Linked DNA regions of Aquabacterium sp. OR-4. Each later gene encodes a partner of the first gene's protein in a complex. Links are inferred from orthologs where the notes say so. Each region holds a gene or a part of one and is shown on either strand. Other genes may lie near its edges. The genes, in order: N4G63_RS07825 and hfq.

Region 1 (9,438 bases):
GATCGGAGCGCGTGGATCGGCAACCCGGGGGCCGGCGGGCCTCAGCGCGGCGCGTGGCCCACGGGATCGGCGTCTTCGTTGTCCATCACCACCGGCTGGCCCCGGCGCTGGGCACGGCGCAGGCGCTCGCCCTCGTGCAGCCACACGGCAACCAGCGCACGCAGGCGGTCGGCATCGGCCGCGGCATCCAGTGCACGCAGCAGCACGGTGTTGCGCAGCTGGTGGCGCTGCAGCTCCTCGGCCAGCACGGCGCAGCGGGCATCGGCCATGGGGTCGTGCTCACCGGCGCCCAGGGCCTGCTCGGTGAGGCCGCGCAGCAGCTCCAGCCGCACCTCGGCGCGGTCGACCGACCGTGTGTCGGCGCACAGCTCGCGCCACAGCGGCAGCAGCTGGCTGGCGGTGAGGAACAGGTGCACGCTCAGCGGCGGCAGGATGTCGTGCCAGGCCGAGGTGGGCGGCTGGGTGCCCGACTGCCATGCGCCAAGGCGACGGCACAGCACCGACAGCTCGTCTTCCACCGGCGCCAGCAGGCGGCGTGCCGGCGCGGGCCGCGGCTGGGGCCGGTGCGCGGCACTGGGCCAAGGGTGGCGGGTGGGGGCAAGGCTCGGCATGGCAGCACTCCGGTCGCAACAGGGCTTGATCGGGCGGAGGGTCGGGGCTTTGACGCCACCGCCCCTCCATGCCCTGGATGCTGCGGGCCTGGCCTGGCGGCGCGCGTGCGACGCCGGCGGGCAGCGTCGTGGGCCCGCAGCGCGCCGGCCTGTGGGCATCGTCCGACAGGCCGGCCCGGCCCATGGCGGCGAAATGCGGGCCGAACGCGCCGCTTATCGCCACCACCGCGCGGCCGGTGCTGGCGATAGTTGCAACTTTGTTGTCCGCCGAGTTCGGGCTGCCGCTGTGGCTGGCCGCGGATCTTGGCTGTTGTCGGGGTTGATCGAGATGCAGTTCCTGTCCAATTTGAAGATCGGTACCCGCCTGGGTGCCGCGTTTGCCCTGCTGGTGGGCCTGTCCCTGGTGATTGCCGTGCTGGCGCTGGTCGAGCTGCGTGCCATCCAGTCGAACCTGGAGGACGTGGTGCTCGACAACAATGTCAAGCTGCGGCTCAGCAACGAGATGTCGGAGTCGGTGCACATCGTCTCGCGGGTCACGCGCACGATCGCCCTGCTTGACGAGCCGCAGGCCAAGCTCGACGAGCGGCAGAAGGTGCTGCAGGCGCGTGCCGCCTACGACAAGGCCTGGGACGAGCTGAACCGCTTTCCGGCCAGCGAGACCGGCAAGGCCAATCGCGCCCGCATCCACGAAGCCGCCAACACGGCGCGGCCGCTGAACACCCGGGTGCTCGAGCTGGCCATTGCCGGCGGCAAGGACGCCGAGCTGCTGGCGCTGCTGCTCAAGCAGGCCGGTCCGGCCACCGCCGCCTGGCAGGCCGCGATCGACGAGAACCTCAAGCTGCAGGAGAACAACAACGCCAAGCAGTACGCGAGCTCGGTCTCGGCCTACGGCACGGCACGTGCGCTGCTGATCGGCGTGGCGCTGGCCTGCGTGGCCGCCGCGGCGGCCATGGGCTGGATGATCACCCGCTCGGTGACGCAGCCGATGAACCAGGCCCGCGCCGCCGCCGATCGCGTGGCCCGCGGCGACCTGAGCCTGACGTTCGAGGTGAGCGGCCGCGACGAGACCGCCGAGATGCTGCATTCGCTGTCCACCATGCAGGGCAATCTGTCGCGCATCGTGGCCGAGGTGCGCAACAACTCCGAGAGCGTGGCCACCGCCAGCGCGCAGATCGCCCAGGGCAATACCGACCTGAGCCAGCGCACCGAGCAGCAGGCCAGTGCGCTGGAGCAGACCGCCGCCACGATGGAGGAGCTGGGCACCACCGTGCGCCAGAACGCCGACAACGCGCTGCGCGCCAACCAGCTGGCCCAGCAGGCCTCGGACGTGGCCGTGCAGGGCGGCGCGGTGGTGGGCCAGGTGGTCGAGACCATGAAGGGCATCAGCGACAGCTCGCGCCAGATCGCCGACATCATCGGCACCATCGACGGCATTGCCTTCCAGACCAACATCCTGGCGCTGAACGCGGCGGTGGAAGCCGCCCGCGCCGGCGAGCAGGGCCGCGGCTTCGCGGTGGTGGCTGGCGAGGTGCGCAACCTGGCCCAGCGCAGCGCCGAGGCGGCCAAGGAGATCAAGAGCCTGATCGGCGCCAGCGTCGAGCGGGTCGAGCAAGGCACGGCCCTGGTCGACCGCGCCGGCCAGACCATGGACGAGGTGGTGGGCGCGATCCGCCGCGTCACCGACATCATGGGCGAGATCAGCGCGGCCTCGTCCGAGCAGAGCACCGGCGTGGCCCAGGTGGGCCTGGCGGTCAACCAGATGGACCAGGCCACCCAGCAGAACGCCTCGCTGGTGGAAGAAAGCGCCGCCGCGGCGGCCAGCCTGCGCAGTCAGGCCGGCGCGCTGGTGCAGGTGGTGAGCGTGTTCAAGCTGAACCACGCCGCGCTCTGACGCGCCCGGCCCTCGCCGGCTCAGGCATCGGTGCCCGGCGCGCCCTCGCGCGCCAGGTGCTTGCCGGCCGCGGCGGCCGCCACGAACTGCTCCACCGAGGCCTTGCCCGACAAGGCCACCACCGCCCCGTCACTGCCCACGCCGGCGGCCTGCAGCAATGCATGGCCGCCGTCGTCGTGGCCGATGGCCTTCAGGTGGCGCCAGGCGGCGCGCACCCAGTCGGCCGCGGCCGGCTTGCCGCACAGTGCGGCGATGCCGGGCTCGCCGCCCAGCACGGCTACCGCATCGAACAGGCATGACGGCGCGCCAGCCAGCGCGTGGTCGGCCGCCACCGGGCTGCCATCGGCCGCGTGCACGCCGGCCAGCAGCGGTGCCACCACCGTGAGCTTGGCGCCCGCGCGCTGCACGCCCAGGCGCAGGCGGTTGAGCACCGCGGCGTCCACACCATCGGCCACCAACACCGCCACCTCGCGCCCGGCCAGCTCGCCCTGCCGGCTGGCCAGCTGGCTGAGCGACGGCGCGGGCGGCAGGTCTTGCGGCGGCATGGCCGGGCGTGCCGGCACCACATCGGCCGCGGCCACGCCCAGGCGCTGGCAGACATCGGCCAGCAGGCCGGCATCGATCACGGCCAGGTGGCCCAGCACGCGCTCGCGCACGGCCGCGGTGTCGACCTTGCCCTGCTCGAAGGCCAGCGCGGCCGCGATGTGGCCCTGCTCGGGCGGCGTGAGCGAGCGGTAGAACAGCCGCGCCTGCGAGTAATGGTCGGCAAACGACTCGGGCCGCAGGCGCGCCTTCGGGCCCTCCTCGGCCAGCGCCAGGCTGTTGAAGCCGCTGCGCGGCGATTCACGCGGGCCCTCGGGCGCCAGCGAATTGGGCTCGTAGGCCACGCGGCCGCCGGGCACCTGCATCTGGTGCTGGCCGTCGCGCTGCAGGTTGTGGAAGGGGCAGCGCGGCTGGTTGATCGGCCGCTGGTGGAAGTTGGGCCCGCCCAGGCGGCTGAGCTGGGTGTCGAGGTACGAGAACAGCCGGCCCTGCAGCAGCGGGTCGTTGCTGAAGTCGATGCCCGGCACCAGGTGGCTGGGGCAGAAGGCCACCTGCTCGGTCTCGGCAAAGAAGTTGGCCGGATTGCGGTCGAGCACCATGCGGCCCACGGTCTGGATCGGCACCAGCTCCTCGGGGATCAGCTTGGTGGGGTCGAGCACATCGAAGGGCAGGCTGTCGGCGGTGGCCTGGTCGAAGACCTGCAGGCCCAGGGTCCAGCTCGGAAAGTCGCCGCGGTCGATGGCCTGCCACAGGTCGCGACGGTGGTAGTCGCTGTCGGCGCCGGCCAGCTGCACCGCCTCGTCCCAGGTGGTGCTCTGCACGCCCAGCGTGCTGCGCCAGTGGAACTTGACGAACTGCCACTCGCCGGCCGCATTGACCAGCCGGAAGGTGTGCACGCCAAAGCCGTCGATCATGCGCAGCGAGCGCGGCAGCGTGCGGTCGCTCATGGCCCACATCACCATGTGCAGGCTCTCGGGCGTGAGCGAGATGAAGTCCCAGAAGGTGTCGTGCGCCGAGGCGGCCTGCGGAAAGCCGCGGTCGGGCTCCATCTTCACCGCGTGGATCAGGTCGGGAAACTTGATCGCGTCCTGGATGAAGAACACCGGCACGTTGTTGCCCACCAGGTCGAAGTTGCCCTCGTCGGTGTAGAACTTGACGGCAAAGCCGCGCACGTCGCGCGGCGTGTCGGCCGAACCGGCGCCGCCGGCCACGGTGGAGAAGCGGGTGAACACCGGCGTCTTCTTGCCGCGCTTGGCAAGAAACGCGGCGCGCGTGAAGGCCGAGCAGTCGTGCGTGCACTCGAAGTAGCCGTGTGCGGCCGAGCCCCGCGCGTGCACCACGCGCTCGGGGATGCGCTCGTGGTCGAAGTGGGTGATCTTCTCGCGCAGCAGAAAGTCTTCCAGCAGCGTGGGCCCGCGCTGGCCGCCGCGCAGCGAGTTTTGGTTGTCGGCCACCACCACGCCCTGGTTGCTGGTGAGCGCCGGCACGCCCTCGGCCACCTGCTGGTGCAGCTCGCCACCGGCACCGGTGCGTGAGACGGGGCTGGGAACGGCGCGCTGGCCGGGTCGGGCTGAGGGCATGGGCGGGTCTCCTGAAGGGTGTGGCGGGCCGCCACTGCAGCCCGCCGCCCATTGCAGCCCTCGCCCGCCACGCCGCCCATCGGGCAGGCCGCCGTTGCCGCGTCAGCGTTTGCCGACACGCCGCCGCGGGCGCTGCCGGCCCCGGCCGGGCTCAGCGGCCCAGGGTGTAGAACTCGTCGTTGGGCCGCATGCTGGTCACGTTGGCCATGCGGTTCGACAGGCCGAAAAACGCCGCGATGCCGGCGATGTCCCACACATCGTCCATGTCGAAGCCATGGCCGCGCAAGCTGTCGAAATCGGCGTCGCCCACCGCATGGGCCTGGGTCGAGACCTTCATTGCGAAGTCGAGCATGGCCTTTTGCCGCGGCGTGATGTCGGCCTTGCGGTAGTTGACCGCCACCTGGTCGGCCAGCAGCGGGTTCTTGGCGCGGATGCGCAGGATCGCGCCATGCGCCACCACGCAGTACTGGCACTGGTTGGCATTGCTGGTGGCCACCACGATCATCTCGCGCTCGGCCTTGCTGAGCGCGCCCTTCTTGTCCATCAGCGCATCGTGGTACGCGAAGAACGCGCGAAACTCATCGGGCCGGTGCGCCAGCACCAGAAACACGTTGGGCACAAAGCCCGACTTCTCCTGCACCGCCAGGATGCGGGCGCGGATGTCCTCGGGCAGATCCTTCAGTTCGGGCACTGGAAAACGGCTGATCGGCAGGGCCTGGGTTGCGGGCGCCTGGCTGCTGGGCGGATGGCTCATGGCATCTCCTGAAGCGGTGGGTAAAACGATGGCAACGCGAATTCAGTGCTCACCACCGATGCGCACCACGACGCGGCCGCGCACCTGGCCGGCCAGCAGTTCGGGCGCCACGGTGATGGCCTGCTCGAGCGAGATCTCGCGCAGCAGGCTTTCCAGCAGCGCGGGGTCGAGGTCGTCGGCCAGGCGCTGCCAGGCCAGCAGGCGGTCGGCGGTGGGCACCATCACGCTGTCAACCCCGGCCAGCGTGACGCCGCGCAGGATGAAGGGCGCCACGCTGGCCGGCCAGGCCATGCCCGCAGCCAGGCCGCAGGCCGCCACGGTGCCGCGGTAGCGCATGGCCGCGCAGACGTTGGCCAGCACCTGGCCGCCCGCCACGTCCACCGCACCGGCCCAGCGCTCTTTCTCGAGCGGCTTGCCGGGCTGGGCGAACTCGGCGCGGTCGATGATCTGGCGCGCCCCCAGCCGGGTGAGAAAGTCGGCCTCCTGCACACGCCCGGTCACCGCCGCCACCTCGTAACCGCGCCGGGCCAGCAGGGCCACGGCCACGCTGCCCACGCCGCCGGCGGCGCCGGTCACCAGCACCGGGCCCTGCGCCGGCGTGAGCCCGTGGCGCTCGAGCGCCAGCACGCACAGGGCGGCGGTGTAGCCGGCCGTGCCGATGCCCATGGCCTGGCGCAGCGTGAACGGTGCCTGCAGCGGGATCAGCCAGCGCCCCGGCACGCGGGCGCGTTCGGCCAGGCCGCCCCAGTGCACCTCGCCCACGCCCCAGCCGTTGAGCACCACGCGGTCGCCCACTGCGTAGCGAGGGTCGGCCGAGCTTTCCACCGTGCCGGCAAAGTCGATGCCCGGCACCATCGGAAAGCGCCGCACCACCGGCGAGCGGCCGGTGATGGCCAGCGCATCCTTGTAGTTCAGCGTCGACCAGGCGACGCGCACGGTCACCTCGCCTTCGGGCAGCGCGGCATCGTCCAGCGCTGTCACGGCGGCCGTCTGCTGGCCCTCGTGGCGATCAATGAGCAGGCCTTGGAACATGCGGTTCTCCCTGTGCGTGAGTGGGTGGGTGGGTGAGTGGGTGCCTGACGGTGGCTTGGGCCCGGTTGGCCGCCGGCTCAGCGCGGCGCGGCAAGCAGCGCAAAAAATCCGGCGGCGTAGTCGTCCAGCGGGTCGGCGGCCTGCTGCAGCTTGGCGCGCAGCACGGCGCCTTCCCAGCCGATCCAGAAGAAGCGGGCCAGTGCCGGTGCATCGTGCTGCGGCCCGATGTCGCCGCCTGCCTGGGCCTCGGCCAGGCAGGCGGTGCGCTGCTGCCAGTCGACGAACACCTGCTCAAGCTGGGCGCGAAACGATTCGGGCAGCGTGCCCATCTCCTGGCCCAGGTTGCCCACCAGGCAGCCGCGGCGAAAGCCGTGGCGCGCCATGCCGGCCTTGGCATCGTCGACAAACAGGCGCAGCCGGGCCAGCGGCGAGACGCGCGTATCGAGCAGGCAGCGGTCAAGCTTGCGCGCAAAGTACGCGGCATAAGCCTCGATCAGCGCCTGGCCAAAGGCTTCCTTGCTGCTGAAGTAGTAATAGAACGACCCCTTGGGCACCTGCGCCGCGCGCAGCAGCTCGTCGATGCCCACTGCCGAGTAGCCCTTCTCGGTCAGCACCGCCACGCCGCTGCGCAGCAGCTGCGCACGGGTGTCCAGCCCGCCCGGGGTGCCCGGGTTGCGGGGCGGGCGACCGCGCCGCCGGGGCAGGCCCGGTTCGGCGGCAGGGGTCGGTTTGAGGGGCTGCTGTGGCATGGCTCGGGTGTGCTGCCGGCCGATTGTGCACAGAATTTAGACCGATCGTCTATTAAATCCATTCCGCCAGCCTGGCCGCGCTGGCCATCCCCTTGCCTGCCGCAGGTGCCCGCTGCGCTGGCCAGCGCACGCGGCCTTGTCCTACAGCGCGCCAGCGCCCGGGCTGATCGCCCCGGCCGGCCGCGGCCGGCAGCATGGCCTGGCCAGCCGCGCGAGCCCGCCGGCGGCAGATCACAAACCAATCGTGAGGGAGCTGCGATGACGGTTTTGCGCTCGGCATGGCCGATGAACCCGAGGCGCCGCGCTGCAGGCGCTGCAGCCGATGCAGTCGCGGCTGTCGGCCAGACCGCCCGGACGGGCCGGTGCGCGTGAGCGCGGCCTGCCCTCGCCACCCGGCCAAGGCCGAGGCCCACGCCGCCGCCACGCTGGCGCCAGCCGCGCCGCCCTCGCTGCACGCCGCGCTGCGCCAGGGCACGCGCCACAGCCATGCACGCATCGAGGCCGCGCTGGCGCTGGACCGCCTGGGCACCGATCCGCACGCCGTGGCCCGCTACGGCCGGGTGCTGCAGGCGCTGGCGCTGTTTCACGGCCACTGGCAGCCGCAGGTGCGCGCGGCCCTGCCCGCGGCCTGGCGCGGCTGGCTCGACGACGCGCCGCGCCAGCGCTGGCTGGCCGATGACCTGGCCGCGCTGGGCCTGGACTGGCCCGACGCGCACACGGGCGATGCACGTTATGAGCTGGGCCTGGTCGACGCGCTCGAGGCCCTGGCCTCGCTGTACGTGGTGGAAGGTTCGGCCCTCGGCGGCCAGGTGATCGTGCGCAGCCTGGGCCGCCAGGCGCCGGCGCTGCAGGGCCGCGCCTGCCGCTACTTCAGCGGCCACGGCACGCTCACCGGCGCACGCTGGCAGGCCTTTGGCGAGCTGATGGCCACCGCCGGCCCGGCGCTCGCCGCCACGCCCGCCGCGCAGGCGCGTGCGGTGCGCGCGGCCGATGCCACGTTCTGGGCCCTGCTGCAGGCCGCGCAGGACCAGCAGGCCACGGTGCAGGCCGGGCCCGGCCTGTCTACCGGCGCGGCAGGCCCGTGGGGCGGCAGCCGGTGAGCGCGCCGCCGGTCACCCTGGACAACTGCGCCGACGAGCCGATCCATGTGCCCGGCGCCATCCAGCCGCATGGCGCACTGCTGGCGCTGGCCGGCGAGCACCTGGTGGCCTGGAGTGCCAATGCCGCCGAGCGCCTGGGCTGCCGCTGCCAGGCCGGCCTGGCCCTGCCGGCGCTGGGCCTGCCCGCGGCCGTGCTGCAGACCTGCCGCACGCTGATGGACGAGGCGCTGCAGCAGGACGGCCTGGCCAGCGCCGCCGCCGTGCAGTTGCAGGGCCGGGTTCACGACCTGGTGGTGCACCGCCACGAGGGCCGCACCCTGCTCGAGTTTGAACAGCGCGCGAGCGCCGACGACGACGTGGCCGCGTTTGCGCTGATGGCCCACCGCGCGATCGAGCGCCTGAAGAAGGCGCCCAGCCTCGACGCACTGCTGCAGCGCGCGGCCGACGCGGTGCGCCAGCTCACCGGCTTCGACCGCGTGATGAGCTACCGCTTCCGCCACGACCAGAGCGGCGACGTGGTGGCCGAGGCCCTGGCGCCGGGCCTGCAGCCCTACCTGGGGCGGCGCTATCCGGCCAGCGACATCCCGGCGCAGGCGCGGCGTCTGTACATCCTGAACAGCCTGCGCCTGATCAGTGACGTGGGCTACCAGCCGGTGCCGCTGCTGGGCCGGCCCGGCGACGCGCCGCTCGACCTCACCCACGCCGTGCTGCGCAGCGTGTCGCCGATCCATGTGGAGTACCTGCAGAACATGGGCGTGGGCGCGTCGATGAGCGTGTCCATCGTCGTGCAGGGCGCGCTGTGGGGCATGCTGGCCTGCCACCACATGACACCGCGCCAGGTGCCCTACTCGGTGCGCATGTCCTGCGACGTGCTGGCGCAGGTGGTGTCGTCGGCGGTGCAGACCTTTCAGTCGCGCGAGCTGGCCCGGCGCCAGTCGCAGGGTGCGGCCCTGGTTTCGGCGCTGGGGCTCGAGGCCAACCACAGCGACGACCTGGTGGCCGCGCTGGCCGCCCATTCGCCCGATCTGCTGCAGGTGTTCGGGGCCGACGCCGCGGTGCTGGCCCAGGGCCGGCGCCTGCGCGTGGTGGGCACACTGCCGGCGGCACTGGCCGAGGCCGCGCTGAACGCCCTGCCCGCCCGCGACAACGGCCTGCTCGCGCTCGACGACCGCGCCGAC
Region 2 (9,478 bases), 460 kb from region 1 along the record:
TGGGCTTTGCCGGCCCCGATGTGGATGCCGAGCTGATCCTGCTGGTGCGCCAGCTGTGGCAGGCCCTGGGCCTGAAGGTCGGCAACGAGGCTGGTGCCGACGTGCGGCTCGAGCTCAACAGCCTGGGCCAGCCGGCCGAGCGCGCCGCCCACCGTGCCGCGCTGATCGCCTACTTCGAGGCCCATGCCGAGCAGCTGGACGAAGACGCCAGGCGCCGCCTGCACAGCAACCCGCTGCGCATCCTCGACACCAAGAACCCGGCCATGCAGGCCCTGGTGGACGCCGCGCCCAAGCTGCAGGAGCACCTGGGGGCCGAGAGCCGTGCCCACCTGGCCGCGGTGTGCGCGGTGCTCGATGCCGCGGGCCTGCCGTACCGCATCAACCCGCGCCTGGTGCGCGGCCTGGACTACTACAACCTCACGGTGTTCGAGTGGATCACCGACCACCTGGGCTCGCAGGGCACGGTGTGCGGCGGTGGCCGCTACGACGGCCTGTTCGAGCAGCTGGGCGGCAAGCCCACGCCGGCCATCGGCTTTGGCCTGGGCATTGAGCGCCTGCTGCTGCTGCTGCAGGAGCTGGGCGTGCCGGTGCCGGGCAGCGGCCCCGATGCCTACGCCGTGATCCCCGACGCGGCGGCGCTGCCGCAGGCCCTGGTGGCCATCGACGCGCTGCGTGCGGCCGGCGTGGCGGTGCAGATGCACGCCGGCGGCGGCTCGTTCAAGAACCAGTTCAAGAAGGCCGACGCCAGCGGTGCACGCTACGCGCTGGTGTTTGGTGGCGATGAGCTGGCCCAGGGGGTGGTGGCTCTGAAGCCGCTGCGCCAGGGCGCCGACGCCGCAGCCGAAGGGCAGGGCGGGCAAACACTGCGCCCGCTGGCCGACGTGGCCGCCTGGGCAGCCGAACTGCGCACCGCATAATCCCGGGCCACGGTCCGCGGCATGCGGACCGGCCCCTTTCCTGCCCTTGCCGGCTGTCTGACCCGAGAACCTTACGCCTCATGGCCACCGCACTCGACCTGCAGGAGCAGGAACAACTCGACGAACTCAAGGCCTTCTGGAAGAAGTACGGCAACCTGATCACCTGGGTGATCACCGCCGTGCTGCTGGCCTTTGCCGCCTGGAACGGCTGGAACTGGTACCAGCGCGACCAGGCCGCCAAGGCCGCCGCGATGTTTGACGCGCTCGACCAGGCCGCCGTGCTGGGCGACGCCGACAAGGCCGGCCGCGTGTTCAACGACCTGAAGGACCGCTACCCGCGCACCGTGCTCACCCAGCAGGGTGGCCTGATGGCCGGCAAGCTGCAGGCCGAGAAGGGCCAGACCGACGCCGCCAAGGCCACGCTGGGCTGGGTGGCTGAAAACGGCAGCGAGCTCGAGTACCGCGCCATCGCCGGCCTGGCCCTGGCCGGTGTGCTGCTCGATGCCAAGCAGCCCGATGCCGCACTGAAGGCGCTGGACGGCGTGACCGCCCCCACCTTTGCCGGCCTGGCCGCCGACCGCCGCGGCGATGTGCTGCTGGCCCAGGGCAAGCCCGCCGAGGCCAAGACCGCCTACCAGGCCGCCTGGAAGGCCATCGACGAGAAGACCGACTACCGCCGCCTGGTGGAAGCCAAGCTGACCGCGCTGGGCGCCGCCCCGGCCCCGGCCGCCGCCGCCTCTGGAGCCGCGCAATGATGCGGCGCCTGAGCCTGGCCACGCTGGCCGCACCGCTGGCCTGCGCCGTGGCCCTGCTGGCCGGCTGCGCGGCCGACAAGCCCAAGCCCACCGCGCTGGACACCGTGGCACCGCAGATCGCCGGCCGCCAGGTCTGGCAGGCGCGGCTGGATGCGGTGCAGTTTCCGCTCGGTGTGGTGTCGCGCAATGGCCAGTTCGTGGTGGCCGGCAGCGACGGCACGGTGATGGCACTGGACGCCGACAGCGGCCGCGAAGTCTGGCGTGGCAGTGCCGGCGACAAGCTCTCGGCCGGCGTGGGCAGCGACGGCCGCCATGCCGCCGTGGTGACCCGCGACAACGAGCTGGTGGTGCTCGACCAGGGCGTCAAGGGCTGGAGCAAGCGACTGGCCACGCGCGTGGTCACGCCGCCGCTGGTGGCCGGTGGCCGCGTGTTCGTGATGGGTGTCGACCGCGTGGTGCACGCCTTCGATCTGCAGGACGGGCTCAAGCTGTGGTCGGCCACGCGCCAGGGCGAGGCCCTCACGCTGGCCCAGCCCGGCCTGCTGACCGCCTTCCAGGACACGCTGGTGGCCGGCATCGGCGCCGTGCTGGTGGGCATCGATCCCACCAAGGGCAGCGTGCGCTGGGAGCTGCCGCTGACCTCGCCGCGCGGCACCAACGAGGTCGAGCGTCTGAACGACCTGCTGGGCCCGATGGTGCGGGTGGGCGACGTGGTCTGTGCCCGCGCGTTCCAGACCGCAGTCGGCTGTGCCGACCTGGCCAAGCGCAGCGTGCGCTGGAGCCGCAATGCCGGTGGCATGAACGCGGTCGGCGGTGACGCCGAATACCTGTTCGGCGCCGATGGCTCCGACCGCATCAACGCCTGGCGCGCCAGCAATGGCGACCTGGCCTGGAGCAACGAGCGCCTGCTGTACCGCAGCCTCAGCGCGCCGCTGTCGGCCGGTAGCGCGGTGATCTTCGGCGACTACGAAGGCCAGGTGCACTTCCTGTCGCGCGCCGAGGGCAAGCTGGTGCTGCGCCTGCCCACCGACGGCTCGCCGGTGGTGGCGCAGCCCGTGCTGTCGGGCGCCACCGTGCTGGTGGTCACCCGCAACGGCGGCCTCTTCGCCTTCCGTCCCGAATGATGTTCAGCCCCGCGCTCGCCTGGCTCGCTGGCCCCCGCGGGGCCGCCAGCCTGCCTTGGGGCGGCCCGGCGTCTGGCCGGCCCCTTCGATTCCTGTCCGAGCACGCCAAGTGAAGCCTGTCATCGCCCTCGTGGGCCGCCCCAATGTGGGCAAGTCCACGCTGTTCAACCGCATGACCAAGAGCCGCGATGCCATCGTGGCCGACTTTGCCGGTCTCACGCGCGACCGCCACTACGGTGACGGCCAGCACGCCGGTCGCAGCTTCATCGTCATCGACACCGGCGGCTTCGAGCCCGAGAAGCCCACCGGCATCGTGGCCAAGATGGCCGAGCAGACCCAGGCCGCGGTGGCCGAGGCCGATGTGGTGGTGTTCGTCGTCGATGCGCGGGCTGGCGTCTCGGCGCAAGACCACGACATCGCACGCTACCTGCGCACCGCCAACAAGCGCACCCTGCTGGCCGTCAACAAGGCCGAAGGCATGCTCGAGGCCCCGGCGCTGGGCGAGTTCTTCGAGCTCGGCATGGGCGATCCGAACCCGGTGTCGGCGGCGCACGGCCAGGGCATCCGCAGCCTGCTCGATGTCGCCCTCGACAGCTTTCCCGAAGACGACGAGCCCGCCGAGCCCGATGCCAACGCGCCGATCCGCCTGGCCGTGGCCGGCCGGCCCAACGTCGGCAAGAGCACCCTGATCAACACCTGGCTGGGCGAGGAACGCCTGGTCGCGTTCGACATGCCGGGCACCACGCGCGACGCGATCAGCGTGCCTTTCGAGCGCAACGGCCGCAAGTTCGAGCTGATCGACACCGCCGGCCTGCGCCGCAAGGGCAAGGTCTTCGAGGCCATCGAGAAGTTCTCGGTGGTCAAGACCCTGCAGGCCATCGCCGATGCCCATGTGGTGGTGCTGATGCTCGACGCCACCCAGGGCGTGACCGACCAGGACGCGCACATCGCCGGTTACATCCACGAATCGGGCCGTGCCGTGGTGGTGGCGGTGAACAAGTGGGACGCGGTGGATGCCTACCAGCGCCAGATGTTCGAGCGTGCGCTCGAGCAGCGCCTGGCCTTTCTGCGCTTTGCCGAGGTGCTGCAGATCTCGGCGCTCAAGCGCCAGGGGCTCACGCCGCTGTGGCGGGCCATCGCCGATGCCCACAAGTCGGCCACCACCAAGATGCCCACGCCGCAGCTGACGCGCCTGCTGCACGAGGCGGTGGAGCACCAGCAGCCCAAGCGATCGGGCATGTTCCGCCCCAAGCTGCGCTACGCGCACCAGGGCGGCATGAACCCGCCGATCGTGGTCATCCACGGCAATGCACTCGAGCATGTCACCGACGTCTACAAGCGTTACCTCGAGGGGCGCTTTCGCGCGCACTTCAAGCTGGTGGGCACGCCGATGCGCATCGAGATGCGCTCGTCGAAGAACCCGTTCGACGCCGACAAGGACTGATCCTGTCGCTTGTGGGGGCCAGCGCGGCGAGGGTCTCAGGGCTTTCCCCGATGTGTTAATGTGCCTCCTCCAGAACCCTCTCCAACACGGAGTCATATCGTGAGCAACAAAGGGCAGCTTCTACAAGACCCGTTCCTGAACCTGCTGCGCAAGGAGCATGTACCGGTCTCGATCTACCTGGTCAACGGCATCAAGCTGCAGGGCCACATCGAGTCTTTTGACCAGTACGTCGTCCTCCTGCGCAACACCGTCACCCAGATGGTCTACAAGCACGCCATCTCCACCGTGGTGCCAGGTCGTCCGGTGAACTTCCACGCCAGCGAACCGGCCACCCCGGCCTGAGCGCGCACCCTGAACCGCGGCCCAGTGCCCCGCACGCCCACTTGAGTTCCGAACACCGGGACCCTTCGACCGACGACGACCGTCCCGGCCCCGCACGGGCCGTGCTGGTGGGCGTTGACCTGGGCGACGCCAAGTCCTTCGATCCCACGCTGGACGAGCTGGCGCTGCTGGCTGAATCGGCGGGCGATGTGACGGTGGCGCGGGTGATCGCGCGCCGGCGTGCGCCCGATCCGGCCTTGTTTGTGGGCAGCGGCAAGGCCGACGAGATCAAGATGCTGGTGCAGATGCATGGCGCCCATGGCGTCATCTTCGACCAGCCGCTCTCGCCGGCCCAGCAGCGCAACCTCGAGCGCCACATCGGCGTGGCGGTGTCCGATCGCACGGCGCTGATCCTCGAGATCTTCGCTGCGCGCGCGCAAAGCCACGAGGGCAAGCTGCAGGTCGAGCTGGCTCGCCTGCAGTACATCGCCACCCGCCTGGTGCGGCGCTGGAGCCACCTTGAGCGCCAGCAGGGCGGCATCGGCGGCCGAGGCGGTCCGGGCGAGGCCCAGATCGAGCTGGACCGCCGCATGATCGGCGAGCGCATCAAGCAGGTGAAGGCGCGGCTCGAGAAGGTCAAGCGCCAGCGCAGCACCCAGCGCGGTGCACGGCGGCGCAGCGGCACCTTCCGCGTCTCGCTGGTGGGCTACACCAATGCCGGCAAGAGCACGCTGTTCAATGCCCTGGTCAAGGCGCGCACCTATGCGGCCGACCAGCTGTTCGCCACGCTCGACACCACCACCCGCAGCCTGTACCTGCAGCAGCTGGGTGCGGCGGTGGCCTTGTCGGACACCGTCGGCTTCATCCGCGATCTGCCGCACAAGCTGGTCGAGGCTTTCGAGGCCACGCTGCAGGAGGCGGCCGATGCCGATCTGCTGCTGCATGTGGTGGATGCCTCGAGCCCGGCGCTGCAGGAGCAGCGCGATGAGGTCGAGCGTGTGCTGGCCGAGATCGGCGCCGGCGACATCCCGCAGGTGCTGGTGTTCAACAAGCTCGACCGGCTGGAGGCCGCGCCGCGCGAACTGCGCGACTGGCTTGAGCGCCCGGGTGGCGTGCGCACGCCGCGGGTGTTTGTCAGTGCACGCGACGGCAGCGGGCTCGAGGGCCTGCGCGAGCTGATTGCGCAACTGGCCGGCGCGCAGGACTTGAATCCACCCGACGAGGCCCAAGATCCTCGGTTCCGCGCCGAGGCATCGGAGTCTGGCGAGCCGTCGGAAACCCTGCTGTTTTCGCCCACGGGCTCCGATTTGCCCAAGTTACCATCGGCGTCCTCATGAGCATGCACGCATCTTCTTCCACCTCGTCGCGCCACTTCGGCGTGGCTGGCTTCCGTGGGCGCCTGGGCGCCGTGGCCGTTGCCGGGCAGGCGCTGGTCAGCGCGCTGTGGCAACGCCGCCCGGACGCCGCCGCACCGCTGCAGATGGCCAACGGCCGCAACGACGGCCCGCCGGATCTCGACGAGCTGTGGCGCGACTTCAACCGCAAGCTGTCGGGTCTGTTCAACGGCAAGGGCGGCGGCAATGGCCAGCCGCCGCGCCGTGACCAGCAAGACCCCGATGGCGGCGGTGGCCCCTCGTTCCAGCCCGACATGAAAAGCGCCGGCATCGGCGTGGGCCTGATCGCGCTGGTGGTGGCCGTGGTGTGGGCCGGCAGCGGCTTCTTCATCGTGCAGGAAGGCCAGCAGGCCATCATCACCACCTTCGGGCGCTATGCGCAGACGGTGGATGCCGGTTTCCACTGGCGCTTTCCGTTTCCGTTCCAGGCCCACGAGACGGTGGGCGTGACGCAGCTGCGCTCGGTGGAAGTGGGCCGCAACAGCGTGGCCCAGACCACCGGCCTGCGTGACTCGTCGATGCTGACGATGGACGAGAACATCGTCGACATCCGCTTCACCGTGCAGTTCCGGCTGAAGGATGCCAAGGGCTACCTGTTCAACAACCGCGACCCCGATCTGGCCGTCGAGCAGGCCAGCGAATCGGCCGTGCGCGAGATCGTCGGCAAGAGCAAGGTCGACTCGGTGCTCTACGAGCAGCGCGACGCCATCGCCACCGACCTGGCCAAGTCGATCCAGAACCAGGTCGACCGCCTGGGCGCGGGCATCCTGATCGTGGCGGTGAACGTGCAGAACGTGCAGGTGCCCGAGCAGGTGCAGGCGGCGTTCAACGACGCGGTGAAGGCCGGCGCCGACCGCGACCGCTACAAGAACGAAGGCCAGGCCTATGCCAGCGACGTGGTGCCCAAGGCCCGCGGCACGGCGGCGCGCCTGAAGGAAGAATCCGAAGGCTACGCGCAGCGCGTGGTGGCGCAGGCCGAGGGTGATGCGCAACGCTTCCGCGCCGTGCTCACCGAGTACCAGAAGGCGCCTGCCGTGACCCGCGACCGGCTGTACGTCGACACCATGCAGCAGGTCTACAGCAGCGTCACCAAGGTCATGGTCGACAGCCGCAGCGGCTCGAACCTGCTGTACCTGCCGCTCGACAAGCTGCTGCAGCCCTCCGGCGCCTCGGCGCCCACCGGCACGGTGCAGGTGGTGCCGCAGTCGGTGCCGGCCGCGGCGCAGAACAATGACGCGGGTTCGGCCTCGGGCGCCGCCGCCGCCGACTCGCGTTCGCGCGACGGCAGCCGCAGCCGCGACCGCGACGGCCGCTGAACCACGCGCTGGACGACTCAGACCATGAATCGAATCGGACTCTACGTGGCTTCGGCCCTGCTGGTGGTGATGCTGCTGGCTTCCACGCTCTTCGTCGTCGACCAGCGCCAGCTGGCGGTGGTGTACGCGCTGGGTGAGATCAAGGAAGTCATCAGCGAGCCGGGCCTCAAGGTCAAGCTGCCGCCGCCGTTCCAGAACGTCGTGTTTCTCGACAAGCGCATCCAGACGCTGGACAGCCCCGAGACCCGGCCGATCTTCACCGCCGAGAAGAAGAGCCTGGTGATCGACTGGCTGGTGAAGTGGCGCATCTCCGAGCCGCGCCAGTTCATCCGCAACAATGGCGTCGACATCCGCAACCTCGAAGGCCGGTTGAGCCCGGTGGTGCAGGCCGCGTTCAACGAGGAGATCACCCGCCGCACCGTGCGTGGCGTGCTCGCCGCCGAGCGCGACAAGGTGATGCAGGACGTGCGCAAGCGGCTCGAGGACGAGGCCAAGGCCTTCGGCATCGAGATCGTCGATGTGCGCATCAAGCGCGTGGACTTTGTGGCCGACATCACCGATGCCGTCTACAAGCGCATGGAATCCGAGCGCAAGCAGGTGGCCAACGAGTTGCGTTCGCAGGGCCAGGCAGAAGCCGACAAGATCCGCGCCGAGGCCGAGAAGCAGCGCGAAGTGATCATTGCCGAGGCCTACCGCGACGCCCAGAAGATCAAGGGTGAGGGCGATGCCAAGGCCAGCGCGATGTATGCCGACGCCTTTGGCCGCGATCCGTCCTTTGCCAAGTTCTACCGCAGCCTCGAGGCCTACCGCGCCAGCTTCCGCAACAAGTCGGACGTGATGGTGGTCGACCCCTCGGCCGACTTCTTCAAGGCCATGCAGGGCAGCGGCAGCGCTGCGGCCCCGGCAGCCCCGGCCCGCGGCAAGAACTGACACGGTTCAGCGGGCGGCCACGATGGCGGATCTGCTGCTCGGCGCACTGGCGCTGATGCTGGTGATCGAAGGCCTGCTGCCCTTTCTGAGCCCGCGCCGTTGGCGCGAGGTGTTCGCCCGCGCGCTGGCCCTCAGTGACGGTCAGCTGCGCTTCATCGGCCTGGCCAGCATGCTGCTGGGCCTGCTGCTGCTGAGCCTCTGGCATTGAGCCGCACGGGCCGGCGGTGCGCCGGCCGGCGGCCTTTGATGCGTGTCGCAGGCCACCGTGCCGGCATGCCGCGCCGGTACAATGCCGTTTTCAACCCCCCCGGGTTTTCAAATGTCTTCTGCTTGGCTGCTGCCCGAGCACATTGCCGACGTGCTGCCTGCGCAGGCGCGGCGCCTCGAAGAACTGCGTCGTGGCCTGCTGGACATGGCGCGTGGCTACGGCTTCGAGCTGGTCATGCCGCCGCTGCTCGAGCACCTGGATTCGCTGCTCAGCGGCACCGGGCATGAGCTGGATCTGCGCACCTTCAAGCTGGTCGATCAATTGAGCGGCCGCACCCTCGGTGTGCGCGCCGACAGCACGCCGCAGGTGGCGCGCATCGACGCACACCTGCTCAACCGCGCCGGCGTCACCCGGCTGGCCTACTGCGGCCCGGTGCTGCACACGCGGCCACAGGGGCCGCTGGCCACGCGCGAGCCGCTGCAGTTTGGCGCCGAGATCTACGGCCACGCCGGGCTCGAGGCCGATCTCGAGGTGATGGATCTTGCGCTGGACGGTCTGCGCGCCGCCGGCCTGGGTGATCTGGTGATCGACCTGGCCGATGCCCGCCTGGTGCGTGGCGTGCTGGATGGCGTGGCGCTGGATGCCGCGGCGCTGGGCGAGGTGATCGCCGCGCTGGCCGCCAAGAACAGCGCCCGCCTCGAGGCGTTGGCGGCCGGTTTTCCGGCCGAGGCCCGCAGCGGCCTGCTGGCGCTGCCGCTGCTCTACGGTGATGGGGCCACGCTGGCTGCGGCGCGCGAGCGCCTGCCGGCGCGGCCGATGATCCATGCGGCGCTGGACGATCTGGCCTGGCTGGCCAGCCATCTGGCGCGCGTGCATCCCGATGTGCGGGTGGGTTTCGACCTGTCCGACATGGGTGGCTACAGCTACTACTCGGGCACCCGCTTTGCGGTCTATGCGCCCGGTGCGGCCGATGCACTGCTGCGCGGTGGCCGCTACGACGAGGTGGGCGCGGTGTTCGGCCGCAACCGGCCGGCGGTGGGTTTCTCCGCCGACCTGAAGGTGCTGGTGG

What was found.
Region 2: the proteins of N4G63_RS07825 (region 1) and hfq are in contact, whole or in part, in a crystal structure (PDB 3VU3), measured with the Escherichia coli proteins. The link is inferred for Aquabacterium sp. OR-4 from one-to-one orthologs.

What each region holds. Positions count from the first base shown.
Region 1 is NZ_JAOCQD020000001.1:1,792,057-1,801,494, forward strand. Bases 2,075-4,988 are described here. They hold N4G63_RS07825 (catalase), read right to left. Parts: upstream 4,626-4,988; coding sequence 2,523-4,625; downstream 2,075-2,522. Other genes in these bases: N4G63_RS07820 (methyl-accepting chemotaxis protein), read left to right, coding at 2,075-2,502; N4G63_RS07830 (peroxidase-related enzyme), read right to left, coding at 4,777-4,988. Also shown: N4G63_RS07810 (hypothetical protein), read right to left, coding at 42-611; N4G63_RS07815 (hypothetical protein), read left to right, coding at 680-934; more of N4G63_RS07820, read left to right, coding at 922-2,074; more of N4G63_RS07830, read right to left, coding at 4,989-5,379; acuI (acrylyl-CoA reductase (NADPH)), read right to left, coding at 5,422-6,411; acrylate utilization transcriptional regulator AcuR, read right to left, coding at 6,489-7,160; N4G63_RS07845 (biliverdin-producing heme oxygenase), read left to right, coding at 7,529-8,260; N4G63_RS07850 (ATP-binding protein), read left to right, coding at 8,257-9,438.
Region 2 is NZ_JAOCQD020000001.1:2,247,057-2,256,534, reverse strand. What follows is about bases 3,007-5,960. They hold hfq (RNA chaperone Hfq), read left to right. Parts: upstream 3,007-4,339; coding sequence 4,340-4,582; downstream 4,583-5,960. Other genes in these bases: hflX (GTPase HflX), read left to right, coding at 4,624-5,898; der (ribosome biogenesis GTPase Der), read left to right, coding at 3,007-4,240. Also shown: hisS (histidine--tRNA ligase), read left to right, coding at 1-917; N4G63_RS09800 (YfgM family protein), read left to right, coding at 998-1,672; outer membrane protein assembly factor BamB, read left to right, coding at 1,669-2,796; more of der, read left to right, coding at 2,906-3,006; FtsH protease activity modulator HflK, read left to right, coding at 6,042-7,271; protease modulator HflC, read left to right, coding at 7,296-8,201; N4G63_RS09765 (DUF2065 domain-containing protein), read left to right, coding at 8,224-8,409; N4G63_RS09760 (ATP phosphoribosyltransferase regulatory subunit), read left to right, coding at 8,521-9,478. UniProt on the Escherichia coli protein: RNA chaperone that binds small regulatory RNA (sRNAs) and mRNAs to facilitate mRNA translational regulation in response to envelope stress, environmental stress and changes in metabolite concentrations.